Regions from separate parts of the Nitrosomonas sp. TNE100 genome, predicted to be linked through region 2. Evidence: predicted binding sites of a transcription regulator. Region 2 holds the regulator's gene; each other region holds the start of a gene.
The links. The regulator sigma-54, encoded in region 2, starts transcription at its own class of promoters, with help from an activator protein. The targets are predictions, from matches to a motif close to TGGCACNNTTCCTGCT.

Region 1 (3,835 bases), 470 kb from region 2:
CGTTCAAAGTCGTTTGCGCGGCTTTTTTCATTGCAGCGTTGATGGATTCGACCGTCACAGGCTTTTCGAAGGTCGCGACAAGATCAACGCACGAAACATTGGGTGTTGGAACGCGAACCGACATGCCGTCGAGTTTGCCTTTGAGCTCAGGCATCGCCTTGGTCACGGCAACGGCTGCGCCAGTGGTGGTGATGACCATGTTCACAGCGGCTGCGCGAGCACGGCGGAAGTCCGACTTATGCGGTGCATCCAGGAGGCCTTGGTCGTTTGTGTACGAGTGAATTGTTGTCATGAGGCCGTTCTGAATACCGAAGTTTTCATGCAGGACCTTTGCAACTGGAGCCAGGCAATTGGTAGTGCAGCTCGCGACGTCGATCACAGTCATATCAGGAGTGAAACCTTCTTCGTTCACGCCCAACACAAAAGTCATGTCGAGGCCCTTGCCGGGAGCCGACATGAGCACAAATTTTGCGCCAGCTTCGATGTGTTTCGAAACCTGCTCTTTATTGCGGAAAATACCCGTGCATTCCAGCACATAATCCACACCAAGATCGCCCCATGGAATATTGGAGGGGTCTCTTTCAGAAAAAACGCGTATCTTGTCACCGTCGACGCTGATCAAGTTTTCGGTGCTGCTGACCACGCCCGCGTATTTGCCATGCGTTGAGTCGTACTTAAAGAGGTACGCAAGCTGCTCGGCGCTTGTCAGATCGTTAATTGCGACAAGGTCGACGCTAGGGTTCTGAGCCGCAATGCGTGCAACGCAGCGACCGATTCGTCCGAAGCCGTTGATACCAATTTTGATCGCCATGATGTCCTCGTGCTGGTTAGGTGTATAGGAAAAATAAACGGTTCTGTCGCATTAGGCGCAAAACGCATATTTTGGATGAGCTGACATGCCATCCTCTTAAACTAGCAGATTTTTATTCCGCCAGTGTATAAAACTGCTTAGTAACTCAGTAAACTTCTTCCAAATTTTATGCCTCTGGCCGTTGTCACTATTGCTTTATCTCCACTATTCCTCCCGCCCGTGCTATTCCGCTCATGATTCGTCCAGTGTGGTTACGTATTTGTACCACTTCTCCTTCGGCAGCAGCAGCGAGTGCTTCACCTTCCGTGCTGACGGCAAATCCTGCTCCGGTTGCGGTGAGCCGTATTTTCTGTCCACGTGTGATGATATATGGAGCGCGTAGCTGGTGTGTGCGTATCGGCTGGCCGGAAGCAAGAAAGGTTACCGCCACCTTGCCGACTACCTGATCAGGATCCGTGACTGCCCCAGCGGGGATGCGCACGAGATCGACTTCCTTGCTCACAATATCCTGTGTATCCACTAATTTTCCCATGTTGATGGGCTGTGCGGCGTGTATGACGTTGGCAATCACTTCGATTTCAACCGGCACATAAAGTGTCCAGGCAGCTTCATCCTGACAACGCACGCCAACTGAGAATTTTCCCCATAAGCGTCCGCCTGGCGGCAGAAAAGGCTGAAGCTGGTTACACGGGCGTAATGTCTGACGTGAATCCAACTGGTTTGTCTTGATGATGACCCTGCCGGGCAGGTGACGGGTTTCCACACGCACAAAATCATTGATTATCTTGTGTATTGTTTCTGTAGGTAAGTCTTCGCTAGCGATTGCCGTTGTAGGGAGCAGGAGGCTGCATACGAGTATGATCAATAAGGGTTTTTTGTTCATGTCCGGTATGGTTGGCTATCGGGATTGACAATCAGGACGGTCAGTTTTTGCCGCTGACGGCAATTTTTGCCGCTGGTTCAGCATGGTATCGCCGCAATTCCCTGGCTAACCTGGAAACTGAAAGGTGATTATGGATCAGTTTGATTGATTGGCTGGAAATAATGGCTTGTTCAATTTGGCATGGTTCCTGCTTATAGTAATTATGACTACTTTGCAGGAGGAAAACATGATCAACAAACTGGACAATCTGCTTGGCTTTAACCAAAAGGCACTCGGGTTACGAGCGGCCCGGCAGGAGCTGTTGTCGGGAAATATTGCCAATGCGGATACCCCGAGTTTTAAGGCGAAAGATTTCGATTTTTCCAAGGCAATGCAAAACGTTCAGTCGCCAAGACAGGTACAAAGTGCGCTGGCGACGACTTCATCAAGACATATCGGCTTGTCCGATTTCAGATCGATTACGTCCGTGCCGGAGCAGTATCGTGTTCCGCAGCAACCCAGTATAGACGGTAATACCGTTGATATGGATACCGAGCGTATGCAGTTTATGGATAACGCCATACGCTATGACGCTGGACTGACATTTATCAGCGGCCAGTTCCGAACCCTGTTATCCGCTATCAGAGAAGGAAATTAATAGCCATGTCCCTGTTCAGTGTATTCAATGTCGCCGGTTCAGCCATGGCCGCCCAGTCACAGCGGCTGAATGTGGTGGCCAGTAATCTCGCCAATGCAGACAGCGCTACCAGTTCAACGGGTGAAGCCTATCGTTCCCGGCAAGTTGTTTTTCGTACCGTTGATATTTCTGCAGATAAGGCAAAGGGCGTCAAGGTGGCAGGTATCGTGCATGATCCCTCGCCCATGCGGGTGGTGTATGACCCGAAGCATCCGATGGCGGACGAAAAAGGCTACGTTACCCTGCCCAATGTCAACGTTGTGGATGAAATGGTCAATATGATGTCGGCATCGCGTTCCTATCAGAACAGCGTTGACATGATGAACGTGACCAAAACATTGCTGCAAAAAACACTATCAATTGGCCAATAAGGAGAGATAGATATGAGTCAGGTGCAAAACAATTCCAGCGTATCCGAACTGCTGACTTCCAATGGGGGCAGTATCAAGACTGCCCGCAAGGGTGATGAGGATATGCAGGAGCGGTTTCTCAAACTGCTGGTGACACAAATGCAAAATCAGGATCCGCTCAGCCCGATGGATAACGCAGAAGTAACCAGCCAGATGGCGCAGATCAGTACCGTAAGCGGCATCGACAAGCTCAATAGCACGCTGGAAAAGCTGGTATCGGATTCCGATGCACGGCGTTCATTTGAAGCCGCCAACATGATTGGCCGTAGCGTGTTGGTTCCAGGCGCTGACATGCAACTGGAAAACCACACCGGAATCGGCGGATTTGAACTGACCGAACCGGTAGACAAGCTGGTCGTCACCATCAAGGATAGCGCCGGTATTGCCGTGCGTGACATTGATCTAGGCACGCAACCGGCAGGGGTGGGCACATTTGCCTGGGATGGCCTGGCAAACAATGGTAACGAAGCTGCCGGGGGGCAATACAGTTTCGCCCTGAAAGCCGTGCGCAGTAACCAGGAGGTAGCTGCTTCCACTCTGGCATTTGGTTCGGTCAGCAGCGCACAGGCTGGCAAGGAGGGCGCCTTGCTGGAAGTAGGTAGGCTGGGTTACGTCGGTATGCATGATATTAAAAAAATATTTTGATCAGGGGAGTAAATCATGGGTTTTCAGCATGGATTAAGTGGTCTAAAAGCAGCCTCGGCCAAACTGGACGTTACCGGTAATAATATTGCTAACGCTAATACGGTTGGCTTCAAGCAATCACAAGCGCAGTTCAGTGATGTATTCGCCAATTCATTAGGTGGGGGCAAGAATCAGATCGGAATTGGCACCCAGGTGGCAGCTATCGCGCAGGAATTTGCCCAGGGGAATGTGACCAGTTCCGACAATCCGCTAGATGTGGCAATAACCGGAAATGGTTTTTTTCGGACGAATAACAATGGCACGATCAGCTATACCCGTAACGGCCAGTTTCATCTGGATAAGGATGGATTTCTGGTTAATGCAAATAGTTACAACGTTACTGGTTTTGCCGCCGATGCTTCCGGTCAGAT
Region 2 (3,835 bases):
CGAGCCAGCTTATCTGCCAGACTATCAATTGAAGCATACATATCGGTGCTATCGGCCTCGACAAAAATCTCTCTACCTGGTAAGTGAACCGTGGCTTCAGCCTTTTGTTTGAGTTTATCCACGGAAAGGGTCACATTGATAGCCATGATATTGTCAAAGTGGCGTGTGCTCCTCTCGATTTTGGACGTAACGTAGTCACGCATGGCAGGTGTGATTGCCACGTGATTACCGGTGAGATTCAAATTCATTATTTCTCCTTATGTGAGAGAGTCGTGTTCAAGGGTATCATGGAAAACTCTGAAAGTATCTGTCTGGCTATACCGACCTGAAATCAGGTTTCGAGTACACATATGCTATTTGTGAACTGTACTTTTTCACCTTGATTTGCTTCATGGTAATCAGCTGATTTTTTCAGAATTTTCCTAGGGTATTTTACGTAAATTAGTCGGGGGAATATGCATGAACTCCCGATATTTTGCAACAGTACGGCGAGCAACAACAATACCCTGCTGCGCGAGTATTTGTGAAACTTGACTATCATTAAGTGGCTTTTTTCGATCCTCATTCTGGATCAATTGCTTAATAAGTCCACGAATAGCTATGGCTGAATGTGCTTCACCCGTTTCAGCGGGAATATGGCTTCCAAAGAAATATTTGAGCTCAAAGATACCGTGCGGTGTCCGCATATACTTCTGGGTTGTGATACGAGAAATGGTTGACTCATGTAATCCAAGAACTTCGGCAATTTCACGCATAACAAGGGGGCGCACAGCTGTTTCGCCATGCTCCAGGAATGCTTGCTGGCAATCAATAATCGCCTGACTGGCCCGGAGTATGGTAACCATGCGCTGGTCGATATTTCTGATCAGCCAGCGGGCCTCTTTCAGTTGCTCCATCAGTGGTCGGATTGCTTCATTACGATTCTGCTTCAGAATGTCGGCATATAAATGGTTAACGCGCACACGCGGAACTGAATCGGAATTAAGCTGTGCCACCCAGCCTCTAGCCGATTTGGTCACAATCACATCAGGAATGACATAACGTGCTGTTGTTGCGTTGAAATCATCGCCAGGCTTGGGATTGAGTTGAGTGATCAACTGGTAAACTGACTGTAAACAGGTTTCATCACAGCCAAGAACTTTCCTGAGCAATGGGAAATTTTTGGCAGCGACACTTTCCAGGTGCTCATTGACCAGTTTGAGTGCTTCCGTTCGTAGTGGCGTTGCATCCGGCAATGCTGAAAGCTGTATAGACAGACACTCCCGCAGATTGCGTGCTCCCACGCCGGGCGGATCCAGTTGCTGAATATAAGCAAGGGCTGACTTCAGGTCCGTGATGTCGATTTCCAGTTCAACCGGAAGTAACTTGGCAAGCTCTTCCAGATCCTGAGTAAAATAACCATTATCGTCCAGACTATCCACCAGCAGCGCGGTAATTTTCTTTTTTCGTTCGCAACGTTGCCTCAAGCTGATTTGCATGAGCAGGTGTTCACGCAAGCTGGCGGGTTTGCTAACCAGGCGAGAATAGTCCTGATCATACTCCTCATCATCTTGTCTACGTGTGTCTAAAAAAGCCCCCTGATCTGAATACAATGAGTCATCTAGCCAGTCGTTCGATATTTCAGTGTTTTCTCTAATATCATGGGATTCATTAGCTTCTGCTGTAGCAGATAAATCTGATGATACTAACGAAGAATCTTGTCCTTCAGTTTCAAGTTTTTCTTGATCGATATCTTCATCCAGCTCAAGCAAAGGGTTTTCTTGGACAATACGTGAGATTTCCTGGTTGAGTTCAAGTGCAGATAGTTGAAGCAGCTGAATTGATTGTTTCAGTTGCGGTGTCAGTGTAAGGCCGGTAGAAAGCTTGAGTTGCAGAGTCGGCTTCATATTTTTCAGAGCCTGAAATGCTCCCCCAGATAAACTTCCCGGACACGTCCGTCATTGATGATTTCAGCAGGGACTCCACTGGCAAGCACGGTTCCTTCGCTGATGATATAGGCACGGTCACAAATCCCCAGTGTTTCTCGCACATTATGATCTGTGATAAGTACACCGATTCCGCGTGATTTGAGAAAACCGATGACTCTCTGGATATCCATAACGGCAATTGGATCTACTCCAGCGAAGGGTTCGTCCAGCAGGATGAAGCGCGGCTGGGATGCCAGTGCTCGTGCAATTTCTACACGCCTGCGTTCACCACCCGATAGGCTCATGCCTAGGCTCTCACGCAGATGACCGATATGCAGGTCATGTAGCAATCCGTCCAGATGCCGCTGCATTTCATCTTTCTGAAAGTGTTGTAATTCTAGTACTGCAAGAATGTTTTCTTCGACCGAAAGCCGACGGAAAACTGATGCCTCCTGGGGAAGATAGCTTAACCCCAACCGGGCGCGCTGATGAATCGGCAGCTGGCTCAGATTGTGTTCATCCAGAAATATTTCCCCTCCGTTCAATGGAACCAGTCCAACCACCATGTAGAAACAGGTGGTTTTGCCTGCACCATTAGGGCCAAGCAGACCAACAACCTCGCCGCTGCGAACAGAGAAAGATACATCCATCACGACGGTGCGTGACTGATATTTTTTTTTCAGATTTTCAGCTCTTAATTCACTCATAAGATGACCCGGAGTGGCGATATACAGTGGTAAATATATTTTTTGATAGTTTTATTTTTCTGTTTCTGCGTCAGGTTGTTTCGCTTTTGGCTGAATCACGGCACGTACCCTGTGATCAGAATTTTTATCATTTTCCGCTTGAGGCTGGCCAAATACCTGAAAAAAGTCGCTTGCTATATCGTAGGAGATATAATCCCCTTCTACTTCATCGGTGCCGCGTTTCAGTCGCGCGCTTCCAAACAATTCTATTTTGTCGGTTTTGTTGTCATATTCTGCGCGTCGGCTCCATGCTTCAACGTACTCATCAACGCCATCACGCTTTTGACGATAGCTGACCAGATTGCCATAAGCTGTAGCGTGCCGGTAACCCGTGCTGTCCTCCTTCATCACGACTTTATCTGCACGAAGAATAAGCGTTCCCTGGGTCAATATGACATTCCCGGTAAATATGCTGGTACGAAACTCCCCTTTTTGCTTGTAATCTTCGACAGTTGCGCGATCGGCTTCCAGATGAATTGGCTTATCGCGATCTGCGCGTTCAGCCAGGGCAGTGGCTGAGAAAAACATGAGAGACAAGCTTAGGAACAAACATTGAGATTGCATAAACCGATAGATACAAAAAGTAAAATAAGAAAACCAGAAGAATCAGAATCCGTGTTGGTGCGGCATCCTCTAGCGGGATGAGCGTGGTGTACGTTCGTCATGTGCTTTGACCCGGGACTGCATCAAAATCTCACCGGTCCGATTGTTCATGAACAACCCTACGGCGTTGAGAACACTGTTCATTCTGATCACGGTAACTGGTCGATCGGTTTTGGCGATATCAGTATCCGGAATAAGGTGTAAAAAATCAGTCAGCATGGTTACCTTGTCTTTGTCCAGATCTTCTCCCCTGATAATAGAAACGTTTTCGGTTAGGAAAATATCATCTCCATCTTTAGTCAGCTCAGCCCAATCAGAAGTCACTCTGAGCAGTGGTTTATCCGGTTCTATGCTGGTAAAGCGTACGTGCTCCAGCTGCGTTATGTCTTCTGTTGAGTAGTGGATCAGTTTGTCAGCTGAGAAAAAACGATTTCGTTCAAATTCATGGTTGACCTGTATCCCGTTAAGATTTTCAATGATGTAGTCTATCTCTTGCTGCAAATCGTTGCCCTGCTGCAGGCGCGGGCGCTGCAGGACGCTGTCCAGCCAGAGAGTAAGCAGAAGCAAAATAACCAACCA
Region 3 (3,835 bases), 770 kb from region 2:
TGGCCAACTTCAACAGACAAATTGGTGCCAACATTGAAACCATAGGATTGAGCAAACTTGATGTCATGATCAGGGAAGCTCTTAAAATTAATCCCGACCTGGAAATTTCCAGATTTCCCGATGGTATAAATGAAGGCAATTCCGAGGCATTTCTGGCTGATGTTGATATTTACATTGATGGCCTGGATTTTTTTGCCTTCAACGCTCGCCAACATATATTTGCATCCTGTGCCGCCAAAAATATCCCCGCAGTAACCGCTGCTCCTTTGGGCATGGGCACAGCAGTACTCAACTTCATGCCAAGAGGCATGACCTTTGAGGATTATTTTGGCTTAAAAAATAGCTTAGAAGAAGAAAAGGGGTTACGTTTTTTTATAGGGCTCGCACCCGCACGCCTGCAAATGAGCTATCTAGTTGATCCGACTACAATTGATCTGGTTAACCGCAAAGGACCGTCCACCATCATGGCCTGCCAGCTTTGTGCAGGAGCAGCCGCAACCGAGGCTCTAAAAATTCTGCTTGGTCGCGGGCCAATCAGAGTAGCACCCAAGGGATATCACTTTGATGCCTATCTAAACAAACTAGCATTCACATGGCGTCCCTGGGGAAATAGGAATCCACTGAGTCGATTAGCCATTTCCCTGGCTCATCGCAAACTTAAACATGCATAGCAAGACAAACAAAGTAACCCAACAACAACTTGATTACATCCTGCAAAGCGCCATTCTGGCGCCTTCAGCAGATAACCAGCACCAAGCTCGCTTCAAGATAACCGGAAACAGTATCCATATTTATCACACCAGAACTGAATTTCCGTCCGAAGGAGGATATAAATGGGTATTGGCATTATTATCTTTGGGAGCTATAACAGAAAATATTGTACTCGCCGCCAGTCATTTCAATTTCCATGCTGAAGCGATGTCATTTCCCGAACCAAGCAACCCTCACTTGATCCTGCAAATCACCCTACATGCAGATCAGACTGAAGAAGACTCCCTTCGAGAAATGATTCCCCTGCGTCACACCAACCGCAGATTACACTTTCTCGGCCCTGGTATGACTGATATCGAACGAGAGGTATTACATCAGACAATACAAAAATATTCAGATTGCAAATTACACTGGCTGGATACTCCTGCACTACGCAAACAAACTGCTTACCTGATGCGCATTGCTGAAACCGAACGTTTTCGCAACCCGCTTTTGCATGAAGAGCTGTTCTCCGCCATTCGCTTTGATATTGGCTGGCACACTACCTGCACCGAAGGGTTACCACCCGGTGCATTAGGTATTGAACCATTATCGCGAGGCTTCTTCAGCCTGTTGCGCCATTGGCCAATCGCACAACTGGCCAACTCTTTCGGAATGCACCACGTATTGGGTTTTCGCTCCAGCTATTTACCCTGTCGGCTTGCTCCCCATTTAGGTGCATTAAGTGTAAAAAAAATCGACACTCAATCGATACTACAAGCCGGGCGCTCATTTCAAAGACTGTGGCTTACCCTGACCAAACAAGGGCGTGTGCTGCAACCCATGCCTGCTTCTGCAATCTATGCACTGCCACAAGCAATAAACGAAGGTATTCCAGCAACCCTGCAACAAAAACTTTTGGCCGGCTGGAAAACAATATTTCCTGAAAACATACCAGTTATTCTCTTTAGAATGGGAAATGCCAGTCATTTACCAATAATTACCAGCCGACCAGAGATTACGTCACTAGTTGAACACAGCTAACACCCCTCGACTCAATATCCACTACTTTTGGCTAGCCTTTGTCGATTTTTTTTACATTTTTTCTGAATAACAAAAAAGAACCAAATCTCTATTTATTTTTAAGAAAATTTATGTTTATAAACATATCGTTAAGCATGAATCAAAAAATTGGCATATCTTATGCTTATATAAAAGTAAGCGTTTGAACAAAAATGCGCGATATTTGCCTCTTGATCTATGTATTAAAACTTAAAGGTGACTTATGAACAAAAAATTAATCCCGGCTATTCTTGGCGGTTTAGGTATTTTAGGAATTTCCAGCCAGGCATTGGCATACCAAGTATTTACAGTGAGCCCAAGCTATATTACAGGAAATTCTGCACATAATGATTTTCAGGCCGACTCGCTTGCAGGAACGGCATCAGGACAAATTATTCTAAATGCTTCTACTAACACTGCTGCTGAATCTGGCTATATTGATTTTTCGAATTTTGCACTTGCAGGCTCTACCGTGGGAGCAGGTATTTCCCGTATCACTGTAGATTACGGGATTTATCTTACATTTGATTTAACAACCAGTTTGAGTTCCGGTAGTTTCGGTACTACCGGAAGTACGTATACCTTAGATACCCTTACATTCACCATGTACGCCGATCCAAATTTAGATACTGCGTTTACACAGGCAACTTTAACAAACCCAGCATCTGTTGGTGGTACGATAGCTGATGATTTCATACTTGCGACAGGTTCACTAATAACAGGCGAGTCAGCTATTATTCAAGGAGGGGTAGCTTTAAATTCCTACACTGATTTTTTGACATCTCCCGCAGGGCAATCCTTTTTTTCTCAGCCCAATCCTTTTTATGACTTGATGTTCAATGCATTTAACAATACAGGTGATGCAGTAGCTTTTAACTATGACACAGCAACAGGTTGCTTAACAGGTGAATGTATCGTGGCTGTTAAAAGTGGTGTAGGTACATTTGATTTTCAAGGGAGCGTAGTACCAGAACCGGCAACGCTTGCTTTGCTTGGAATCGGCTTACTCGGCTTTGGCACTTCACGTCTTCGTAAAAAAGCCTAATCAATACTAGTCTACTAATCAACTAACAAAGCCCCACATACGGCTAGCCGGTGCGGGGCTTTTTAGTTTTACATTCAACACCTCCTTTCTCCCTAATATAATTTTCTGCTGGATCATATAACCCAAGCTACGTGTTACTAAAACGTATATTTCTCCCAGTATTTGTCTTTTACCTGTATTCCAATCCTAGTAAACTGCTAGTCAAAATCTGATACAGGAGCAAGAAACATGAGAATTTCGGTTATTCCAACGTTACTGCGAGAAATACTTGGAAAACATGAATTTAATCGCGAGCCTGAACCAGATTTGGTCATGCAGGATAAAAACCAGGTAGCGGCTTTTGCAGAAGCCGGGCGTATTGACGGTATTATGTCTGCCACTTACCTGTTCAATACCACCCGTATTTCTCAAATTATACAGGACTGTAATAAGGTACTCGATCTTGGCTGTGGCCCCGCAACACAACTGGCACAAATTGCCCAAATTAATCCACAGATTGAATTTATTGGCGTAGATATGTCAGAAAATATGTTAAAAAATGCCAAGGCCTATTGTGATCAGCTGGGAGTGAACAATATCTCTTTTGTCAGAGATGATATTTCGACACTCAATACAATTCCTGACAACTCGGTCGATGCTGTTATCAGCACACTGGCATTACATCACCTGCCCAGCGAACGTTTACTAAAAAATTGTTTTAGACAAATCAGGCGGGTATTGAGAACAGAAGGAGCTTTATTCCTGATGGATTTATCACGACTCAAATCACTCTATTCAGTCCTTTATTTTGCTTATCTGAATAAAAAGTACCAACCCGCTATTTTTACACTGGATTATGAACGATCACTGCGTGCCGCTTTTTCTTCCGAGGAATTCAAACAGCTTGCTGCAGAAATATTTCCTGAAAAAAAGGTACAAATTCTTTCTACTGCTTTGATCCCCATTCTAACGATCATAAAAACTGAAGACAAAACTTTGCCACAAACAACTTTGGAAAAAATCCGAAAACTCTCAGAAAATCTGCCCAAACGGTATCAC

Region 1: the regulator sigma-54 is predicted to act here: its motif matches at 1,871-1,886, upstream of flgB (flagellar basal body rod protein FlgB).
Region 3: the regulator sigma-54 is predicted to act here: its motif matches at 1,883-1,898, upstream of pepA (flocculation-associated PEP-CTERM protein PepA).

The regions. Positions count from the first base shown of each region.
Region 1 is NZ_AP040997.1:230,116-233,950, forward strand. It holds gene gap (type I glyceraldehyde-3-phosphate dehydrogenase) at 1-811, opposite strand, end outside; gene flgA (flagellar basal body P-ring formation chaperone FlgA) at 999-1,694, opposite strand; gene flgB (flagellar basal body rod protein FlgB) at 1,921-2,331, shown strand; gene flgC (flagellar basal body rod protein FlgC) at 2,337-2,741, shown strand; gene ACZ5EJ_RS01175 (flagellar hook assembly protein FlgD) at 2,754-3,425, shown strand; gene flgE (flagellar hook protein FlgE) at 3,441-3,835, shown strand, end outside.
Region 2 is NZ_AP040997.1:2,246,538-2,250,372, reverse strand. It holds gene hpf (ribosome hibernation-promoting factor, HPF/YfiA family) at 1-248, opposite strand, end outside; gene ACZ5EJ_RS10770 (RNA polymerase factor sigma-54) at 423-1,886, opposite strand; gene lptB (LPS export ABC transporter ATP-binding protein) at 1,892-2,614, opposite strand; gene lptA (lipopolysaccharide transport periplasmic protein LptA) at 2,666-3,181, opposite strand; gene lptC (LPS export ABC transporter periplasmic protein LptC) at 3,287-3,835, opposite strand, start outside.
Region 3 is NZ_AP040997.1:533,583-537,417, reverse strand. It holds gene ACZ5EJ_RS02700 (ThiF family adenylyltransferase) at 1-671, shown strand, start outside; gene ACZ5EJ_RS02695 (hypothetical protein) at 664-1,734, shown strand; gene pepA (flocculation-associated PEP-CTERM protein PepA) at 1,976-2,797, shown strand; gene ACZ5EJ_RS02685 (class I SAM-dependent methyltransferase) at 3,026-3,835, shown strand, end outside.